3 regions of the Candidatus Symbiopectobacterium sp. NZEC135 genome follow, and region 2 is predicted to be linked to each of the others. Evidence: predicted binding sites of a transcription regulator. Region 2 holds the regulator's gene; each other region holds the start of a gene.

Region 1 (3,287 bases), on a different contig from region 2:
GGGTGGCTATGAGTTTTTCCGTTAACGTCTTGGCGAAGATTGCCATTGAGCTACAGCGAGGCATCGGCCATCAGGATCGGTTTCAGCGCCTGATTACCACCCTGCGCCAGATATTGGATTGCGATGCCTCTGCCCTGTTGCGCTATGAAACGCGACAGTTTATCCCTCTGGCCATTGACGGTCTGGCATCGGACGTGTTGGGCCGACGCTTCGCATTGGAAGCGCACCCGCGGCTCGAAGCGATTGCGCGCGCGGGCGATGTGGTGCGCTTTCCCGCCGACAGCGATTTACCAGACCCCTACGATGGATTGATCCCCGGACAGGAGACGCTAAAAGTGCATGCCTGTATCGGCCTGCCGCTGTTTGCTGGGCAAAATCTGATTGGCGCGCTCACCCTTGACGGTCTGGATCCGAATCAATTCGACACCTTCAGTGATGAGGAACTGCGTCTGATCGCTGCGTTAACCGCAGGGGCATTGAATAACGCACTGCTGATCGAACAGTTGGAAAGCCAAAACATCCTACCGGCGGCTGCTCCCGCCTTTGAAAAGGCCGCGCATACCGAGATGATCGGTCTTTCTTCGGGTATGACTCAGCTAAAAAAAGAGATTGAGATCGTTGCTGCATCCGATCTTAACGTGCTGATCGGCGGGGAAACCGGTACCGGGAAGGAGCTGGTCGCTCAAGCTATTCATCAGGGTTCAGCGCGTTCGACAAACCCGCTTATCTACCTGAACTGCGCGGCACTGCCGGAAAGCGTGGCCGAAAGCGAGCTGTTCGGGCATGTGAAAGGGGCGTTTACCGGTGCCATCAGCCACCGCAGCGGCAAGTTTGAAATGGCCGATAAAGGCACGCTGTTCCTCGATGAAATTGGCGAACTCTCTCTCGCCTTACAGGCTAAATTGCTACGCGTTCTGCAATACGGCGATATACAGCGCGTGGGTGACGATCGCAGTCTGCGGGTTGATGTGCGCGTGCTGGCAGCAACCAATCGCGACTTACGCGAAGAGGTGCTGGCAGGACGTTTTCGTGCCGACTTGTATCACCGTCTGAGCGTATTCCCGCTTTTGGTTCCTCCCCTGCGCGAACGCGGCGAAGATGTGATTCTTCTGGCAGGCTATTTCTGCGAGCAATGCCGCGTAAGGCTGGGATTGACTCGTGTGGCGCTCAGCCAACGTGCCCACGCCCTGCTGCTGACTTACGCCTGGCCGGGGAATGTACGAGAACTGGAGCATGCCATCCACCGCGCCATCATTCTTGCCCGGGCAGAGCGGAGCGGTGATAACGTCGTGCTGGAAGCACACCACATTGCGCAACAGGGTGCACCTGAACGCCCGGTGCAGGAGAGCCAAAACGTTGCACCAACGCCCAACTTACGCCATGCCACAGAAGATTTTCAGCGCACGGTGATTAATCAGGCATTAACGCAGAACGGACACAACTGGGCTGCCAGCGCCAGAGCGCTCGACATCGATGTGGCCAATCTTCATCGATTAGCGAAGCGCTTAAGGATCAAACCATAGCAATATAGGATCTCATCTAAATTAGCTGTAAATAACGTCATATTATATTGCGGAATAAGCACAAAAACGTAGATCACGAGAAATCATCGCATGGAAATATCGTTTCTATTCAATCTTGCTTAGGGCTAACATTCTGTTTTAATCAATGCTCACGAAAAGTAAATAACTATTCATTCTTATTATTGAAAAACCATATATTACAAAAAACCACTACAGTATGGATAAGTTAATTCACATAATAATGATTATCATTATTATGAATGGTATTCTCATTCACATGTAGCAGGACATTATCTTGATAAGCATAAGCAGACTGGGTAGAAAATATCTATTTATCTGTATTTTACCCATTTCATCACACTGTATGTCGTTTGAAAAACAAAATGAACACATCAACAGTGATACAATCGTTGTTGAAGCATCAGAAAATAACCCTACATTAATAAATGTTAAAAATACTTTAACAACGGGCACAAACAATGCGGATATATTTGGTAGCAAGACATCATTACAAATAAATAACTCAAGAAATGAAGGCGGAGCCATAGATGTTGGCATTCGTGGTTTGCAGAACAATGGTAGAGTCCCTATTGTCATTGATGGTAGTCTACAGTCAACCAATACCTGGAGAGGCTATCAGGGGAGTGCCGACAGAACCTACATAGACATGGATCTCATTAATACGATATCTGTTGAAAAAGGGGTTACGGCAGGTCAATTTGGCAGTGGCGCTATTGGCGGAATGATAAAAATTAAAACATTAGAGGCTAAAGACATTATCCCAAAAGGGGATAACCTAGGGTTACTTTTAAAAGGAAACATTTTTAATAACAATAGAAGGCCAGATATTCTCGCTGATGACACCCATCAGTCTACGTATATTTTATCCAATGGCATAAAAGAAAATAAATTTAATAATGGATCATTAACTTTTGGTTTGGCCTATCTCGATGCCGACATTGATGTTGTTTTTGCTCACAGTGAGAGATACCAAGGAAACTACTTTTCAGGAAAACATGGCGCTGACAAATATCAAGATAAATCACCTATCTCGCCAGGGCAAGAGGTCGTAAACACAAGCTACGAAAGCCATTCCAGCATTCTTAAAACTGGGTTAAATCTCACCCCTTCGCAGAGAGTTGAGCTTAACATCAGAAGGCATCAACAGCGTGCCGGAGAGGTTCTTGCGGCGTACTGGAGCAAAGACAGCTCAAATCGAGATGGCCTGGAAAGCATGCCTCAATGGGAACTTGGGTCGGCAATAATAAATGCAGCCTCATTCAGTTATAGCTACAAACCAGAGAACCTTCTTATTGATTTTAATATGGGCATGTGGTGGACAACAGGAAAATACAATCAGCATAATGGCTATGCTGAAGATGTTGGCGCAAAAAATGCCGGACAATACTTTCATACTTATGATGATGATAGGAAAGGGATTAACCTGACAAACACATCATCTTTATCCAATACCCCGGTCAATCTTACTTATGGTATAGAGATTACAACACAAAAAATACGCCCTTTAAATAAACGATACCAATCGATATGGACACCACAAGCCACCTATCCAGGAGACGAACTGCTGAGCGCAGCGAGAAATGCACAAGGAATAGGAAAGGCACTATTTTTCAATACCGAGTATGACGGTGATAGATTTCATGCCCTCGTAGGTTGGCGTGGACATACATTTGAAATAAACGATAAAAACCAGAATCATAAAATTAAATATCAAGAGAGAAACGATATTTTTGGCGCCTTGAC
Region 2 (3,287 bases):
TTTTCACCAGTGCGACGCCAATCCACCACACGTGCTAAACGGGTCACCATACGAAAGTATTGATCGTTGCCCTGATTGACTAAATTCATGTTATGAACCAGTAAGGTGCTAGTCTGTGAAGTTGTGGTCATCTCCTTGAAGGAGAAAATGGTGTAGACGGAAACACCGCCCCACAGCACACAGAAAACCCCTAAAACCCATAACATTGCCGTTCTGATGGCGATGTTTCTCAAGAATTGCATAAGCAAGCTCCAGATATAAAATAACGTGCGGTAGGGTTATTATTTTTAAAAAAATCATCAGGTTTGAAACAATCCCCAAAGGGGAAAACGCGCGATGCCTTACGCCTACAAGCACACGGCGAACCTTCTAGTTTCATCGTCAATATTAAAAGAATATTTAGTAGTTTCCCTCCGTGATCTACAGCACGCTGTCACTAAAAAATAGTGATTAGTGATATTTTTCACAAAGATAGGGCAATGGGTGCTAACTATGTCGCCGCTAAAGTAATTAAAGAAACTGGCGATATGGCAAAAAAGAACTATCCGATAAATACCCTTGTTTAATAGCGGTTATTTCCACTTTTGGCCAGGGGAAAGATACAAGTTTCTCCCACCCCCAGCGTCTGATACTATTACTTGATATGTAGGTGATAAACCGCACCATACCATTAAGAATAAAGAGGTTATTTTATCCATGGCACTCATAGGCATTTTCTTTGGCAGTGACACCGGCAATACCGAAAACATTGCCAAGACAATCCAACAGCAACTGGGCAGTGATGTTGCAGAGGTTCATGACATCGCCAAAAGCAGCAAAGAAGATATCGAAGCGTTTGATATCCTGCTGCTTGGCATTCCGACTTGGTACTATGGTGAGGCCCAGTGTGACTGGGACGATTTCTTTCCGACACTAGAAGAAATTGATTTCAATGGAAAAATTGTTGCCCTGTTTGGCTGTGGCGACCAGGAAGACTACGCAGAATACTTTTGTGACGCGATGGGAACGCTGCGCGATATCATTGAACCGCGCGGGGCAACGATTGTCGGCAACTGGTCAACCGAAGGTTACTATTTTGAAGCGTCTAAAGGGCTGGCAGACGATAACCACTTCATCGGTCTGGCTATTGATGAAGATCGTCAACCTGAACTGACCGGTGAACGCGTGAGTGCCTGGGTCAAACAAATCAGCGAAGAACTCAACCTGAAAGCGCTGGTGGGTTGATCGCCCCCTGTTTTACACAGAAGCCCTGACAGCAATGTCAGGGCTTTATTAATAGATAAAACCGATTAAATTAATAGAAACATTTTTTTAACTTCCCGGTCTAAGCCTGTACAATAGTACCCATCGGTTTTGTACGTTTATCAATTTTCTCCATTTTACAACAAGAGATTGCGCGCGAATGCACACTTTCTTTATGGAGACGGTATTGTTAACATCCCATGGTTTTCATTTTTAATGCGCGGTTCTATAATTGAGACGCCATTACAATTTTTGAGCCGACCGATGTCATAGGCTTAATTGCCCCCATCGACGAGAAAGCAACAGGACTAAACCCGCATGACTGACAATAACACCGCATTAAAGAAGGCCGGCTTGAAAGTCACTCTGCCAAGACTGAAGATTCTGGAAGTGTTGCAGGATCCGGAGTGTCATCACGTCAGCGCGGAAGATTTGTATAAAAAACTGATAGATATGGGCGAAGAAATCGGTCTGGCGACCGTTTATCGCGTGCTTAACCAGTTTGATGATGCCGGTATTGTCACCCGTCATAATTTTGAAGGTGGTAAGTCAGTGTTCGAGCTGACACAACAACACCATCATGACCATCTTATTTGCCTGGATTGCGGACGCGTTATTGAATTCCGTGATGAATCTATCGAAGTGCGTCAGCGCGAAATCGCAGACAGACACGGTATTAAACTGACTAACCACAGTTTGTACTTGTATGGCCATTGCAGTACGGGCGACTGCCGCGAAGAAGAAACGCTCCACGACCCGAAATAAGCCAGGCTTTGTTCTGATTGATGCCGTAAAAAAACCGCCCAAAAAACAGGCGGTTTTTTCATTTCAGTCAGCGTTGGCCTCAACCAACCCAAGTATCACGCAGACCTACCGTACGGTTAAACACCAGATGTGTTTCGCTTGAATAACGGCGATCGGCACAGAAATATCCTTCGCGTTCAAACTGATACGCTTTTTCCACTTCTGCTTTTACCAAACTCGGCTCAACAAAGCCCTGAGCCACTTTTAGCGAATCCGGGTTAATCGTTGCAAGGAAGTCATCCGCAGCGCCTGGATTTGGCACGCTGAATAGACGATCGTAAAGGCGGAATTCAGCTGGCAGCGCATGTGCGGCAGAAACCCAATGGATAACCCCCTTCACTTTACGCCCGTCAGCCGGGTCTTTACTCAAGGTTTCGGCATCATAGGTGCAATATAGCGCGGTGATAACACCCTGTTCATCTTTCTCAACGCGTTCCGCCTTGATGACATACGCATTGCGCAAGCGCACTTCTTTACCCAGCACCAGACGCTTGTACTGTTTGTTCGCTTCTTCACGGAAATCGGCACGATCGATATAAATCTCACGGCTGAACGGCACCTGACGCGTGCCCATTTCCGGCTGATTCGGGTGATTTGGCATGGAAACCCACTCTTCGTGGCCTTCTGGCAGGTTCTCGATAATCACTTTTACCGGATCCAACACCGCCATGGCGCGCGGTGCATGCTCATTCAGGTCATCACGAATACAGGATTCCAACGCCGCCATTTCGACATTATTGTCCTGTTTGGTCACGCCGATACGACGACAGAATTCGCGCACGGAAGCGGCAGTGTAACCACGGCGACGCAGGCCGGAGATAGTCGGCATGCGGGGATCGTCCCACCCTTCAACCACTTTTTCAGTCACCAACTGATTCAGTTTGCGTTTAGACATCACCGCATATTCCAGATTCAAGCGCGAGAATTCATACTGGCGCGGATGACAAGGAATGGTGATATTGTCCAACACCCAATCATACAGGCGTCGGTTGTCCTGGAACTCCAGCGTGCACAGTGAGTGCGTAATCCCTTCCAGCGCATCGGAAATGCAATGCGTGAAATCGTACATAGGATAGATGCACCATTTTTTCCCGGTCTGATGATGTTCGGCGAATTTGATACGGTACAGCACAGGATCGCGCATCACGATGAACGGTGATGCCATATCAATCTTGGCGCGCAGACACGCAGTGCCCTCAGCGAAGCCACCATTACGCATTTTTTCAAACAGGTTCAGGTTT
Region 3 (3,287 bases), on a different contig from region 2:
GAGCGAGTGTAGCGGTAATATCCTGCGATGTGGTCATGTGAAAAGGCAATCAAGTAAATGCATGAATGCCTATAGGTATAATTGAAAGCACCGTACGCTGTATAGCGCAAATTTTGCATTATACCCGTCATACTTCAAGTTGCAGGTGCGTTGGCTGCCCTCGTTATTCGGCCCATCCCTGGGCCTCACCTCTTACGAGGCCGCCGCACACGGCGTTCAAATCTGCTCCCGGCAGATTTGTCACCCGAATCACTTACCTGAGTAAGCTCATCGGGATTCATTCGCTTGCCGCGTTACGAGACTCATAAATGAGCCTCGCCCTAAAGGGCCAGCGCACGCGCTGTTCAAAACGTAAACGTTTTGTCCTGCAACTCGAATTATTTTGGGTATAGCAGTGCATCACCGTCAGAAACGGTCTTTGAGCTGTCCCGGCGTGATGCCAAAGGCGCGGCGAAATGCCGTCGAGAAGTTCGCCGGGCTGTTGTAGCCTGCAATATGGGCGGCCTGCGCAATACCCAGTCCCTCTTTTTGCATGGCGACCATGGCGCGTTGCAGTCGATTGCGGCGCAGGTACTCAAACACGCTCATGCTAAACGCCTGGCGAAAATGGCGCTGTAAGGTGCTTTCACTCATGTTGACCTGCTTGGCGATCTCTTCCATCGACAACTGATCCGCAGCTCCACTTTCCAACATATCGCGAACTTCCTGTACCCGATGGTAGATGCGCAGCGGTACACGCGCATTTTTTTCCTGCGCGGTGCTCAGCAAAGCGCTGAAGGCTTCAACGATCAGGCTCAGGCATTGGGATTCCAATTGCAAACGCTGCAACGGCGTGGAGCAGGGATCTGAATTGAGGATCTGCATAGCGATCGCCATTGCCTGACGCGACGGCATCCAGTGGTGCACCGCTAAATGCGTTTGGGTGAAATCATAGAGGGGGCGCCACTCATCAACGGAGTCCAAAAGATTACCGTACAACCACTCGCGGCTAAAGGTGAGCGACAGGGTGCGTTCGTACTCGTCACGCTTACCGATGCGGGTAAATAACACCGGAGACATCAGCGACACCAGCGAGGCGGGCTGTGCCTTGTTGAGATGCAACTGCTGGTGGTCATAGCTGACCTGTGCCTGCCCATTGACCACGATAGCCAGTTTGATCGCATCTTCCAACTGACCCTGGGTTTTCATGTTGTGCAAATTGATCACATCAGCGGTGTGCAAAATCAGGTGGCGATTGAGCGGCATCACGCTAAAGCTGCCGTACAGCACCGGTGTTTCATCAATCAATCGCGGCCCGACAAAGCGGTACTGGTTAGAGACCAGACTGGATTGTTGAACGATATGATCTTTGTAAATCGCCTTGGAGGATGGAACGCTGCTGTGCACGAGTCTCTATCACCTATGGTTAACGTGGTTTTTTACCATCCATATTGGCGCTTATGCAAAAGACTTTGCGTCTGGCGCAAACCCTTTCCAGAAGCACAAATGTAACAATGTCGGCGTCAAATTGGTAATGCAAATACTTCTCAGTAGCATTTTTCGTCTTTATGATGTCGGATTACAGCAACGAGAGTGGCGCATGCCTGACAAGCGGAGAGGGTAACGCCATACAGAAGACCATGACGCACTGCGCACCTTCCCGATAAACCGCCGCTCCCGCCGGTTTTCTCTCCGACTTCGACAACTATTTTCCGATGCCACCCATGAGCACATTTGCCATGGTTGAGGGCATTTTTCTTACTTATGACAGCATTACAGGGCGACTCTGATGAAAAAACGATTTTCCCGCCATACTCTGGCGACCTTGATCGGTGCCAGCTGTGGCGCTGCGTCTTTGCTGGTTTCAGCGCAGGCGGCAATTCCCACTGAAGCAGAACAGAACAGCGGCGACACCATGGTAGTGACGGCGGCGGAACAAACGCGTCAGGCACCGGGCGTGTCGGTCATCACCCAGGAAGATATCCAGCGTCGTCCGCCGGCGAACGACCTCTCCGAGATCATCCGTACCATGCCGGGCGTGAACCTGACCGGTAACTCTACCAGTGGCTCTCGCGGTAACAACCGCCAGATCGACATTCGCGGCATGGGGCCGGAGAACACCCTGATTCTGATCGATGGCAAACCGGTTTCCAGCCGTTCGTCAGTGCGTTACGGCTGGCGCGGTGAGCGCGATACGCGTGGTGACACCAACTGGGTGCCGAGCAACATGGTTGAACGCATCGAAGTACTGCGTGGCCCGGCAGCGGCGCGCTACGGCAACGGTGCGGCGGGTGGCGTGGTGAATATCATCACCAAGCAGCCTACCGGTGAGTGGCACGGCGGGTGGAACAGCTATATGAGCTTCCCCGAGCACAAATCGGAAGCGGCCACCAAGCGTACCGATTTTAACCTGATGGGCGGCCTGACCGATACATTGAGCATGCGTCTGTACGGTAACTACAGTAAAACGCAGGCCGATGCCTGGGATATTAATAATGGTCACCAGTTGTCTCCCAATGCTGCTATTCCGGCAGGGCGCGAAGGGGTGCGTAACAAAGATATTAACGGCCTGTTGCGCTGGGAGTTTATGCCGCAGCAGACGCTGGAATTTGAAATGGGTGCCAGCCGTCAGGGTAATATTTATGCGGGCGACACTGAGAACAACAATGGTAATACGGATACCCGAGCACTGTTTGGGCAAGAAACCAACCGTATGTATCGCCAGAAGTATGCGTTAACCCATCGCGGTTACTGGGACAGCGGTGTGAGCGCGTTGTCCTACTTCCAATATGAAAGAACCGACAACTCACGCATCTTCGAACAGTTGGCTGGAGGCCCTGCTGGACGCCCAACGGGAAATTATTATACCAATATCAAACTGGATGCCTACACGGCTCACAGTGAAGTCAATATTCCGTTTGAGGCGTTGTTTAACCAAACGGCGACTATTGGTGCGGAATGGGTAGAGCAGAAGATGCACGATCCTTCTTCCAATACCCAAACCACAACGGAAGCAGGCAGCATTGGCTCGATCGCGGATACTAATCGCAGCCAGGATATTTCTGCGCGTATCGCCTCTGTGTTTGTAGAAGACAATATTGAAGTGACGGACAGCACCATGCTGACGCCAGCGCTGCGTGTGGATAACCACAGTGTTGTTGGTACCAATTGGAGTCCGTCACTCAACCTGTCACAACAGTTAGGTGATGATTTTACCTTGAAGATGGGGATTGCACAGGCTTATAAAGCACCAAACCTTTACCAGTTGAACCCGAACTATCTGCTCTATAGCCGTGGTAACGGTTGCT

The links. Region 2 encodes Fur, which represses iron uptake genes when iron is present. Its sites were predicted from a motif close to ATAATAATGAGAACNACTATCAA; they were not measured.
Region 1: a site for Fur is predicted at 1,759-1,781, ahead of J5224_RS22295 (TonB-dependent receptor domain-containing protein). Genes of this name have one in related genera too.
Region 3: a site for Fur is predicted at 1,514-1,536, ahead of J5224_RS06655 (TonB-dependent siderophore receptor). Genes of this name have one in related genera too.

The regions. Positions count from the first base shown of each region.
Region 1 covers NZ_JAGFPF010000089.1:5,799-9,085, forward strand. Annotated here, with positions in the region: gene norR (nitric oxide reductase transcriptional regulator NorR) at 9-1,523, shown strand; gene J5224_RS22295 (TonB-dependent receptor domain-containing protein) at 1,888-3,287, shown strand, end outside.
Region 2 covers NZ_JAGFPF010000004.1:86,347-89,633, forward strand. Annotated here, with positions in the region: gene J5224_RS04045 (methyl-accepting chemotaxis protein) at 1-242, opposite strand, end outside; gene fldA (flavodoxin FldA) at 697-1,224, shown strand; gene fur (ferric iron uptake transcriptional regulator) at 1,561-2,007, shown strand; gene glnS (glutamine--tRNA ligase) at 2,087-3,287, opposite strand, start outside.
Region 3 covers NZ_JAGFPF010000008.1:4,517-7,803, forward strand. Annotated here, with positions in the region: gene J5224_RS06645 (MmgE/PrpD family protein) at 1-37, opposite strand, end outside; gene J5224_RS06650 (helix-turn-helix domain-containing protein) at 406-1,386, opposite strand; gene J5224_RS06655 (TonB-dependent siderophore receptor) at 1,769-3,287, shown strand, end outside.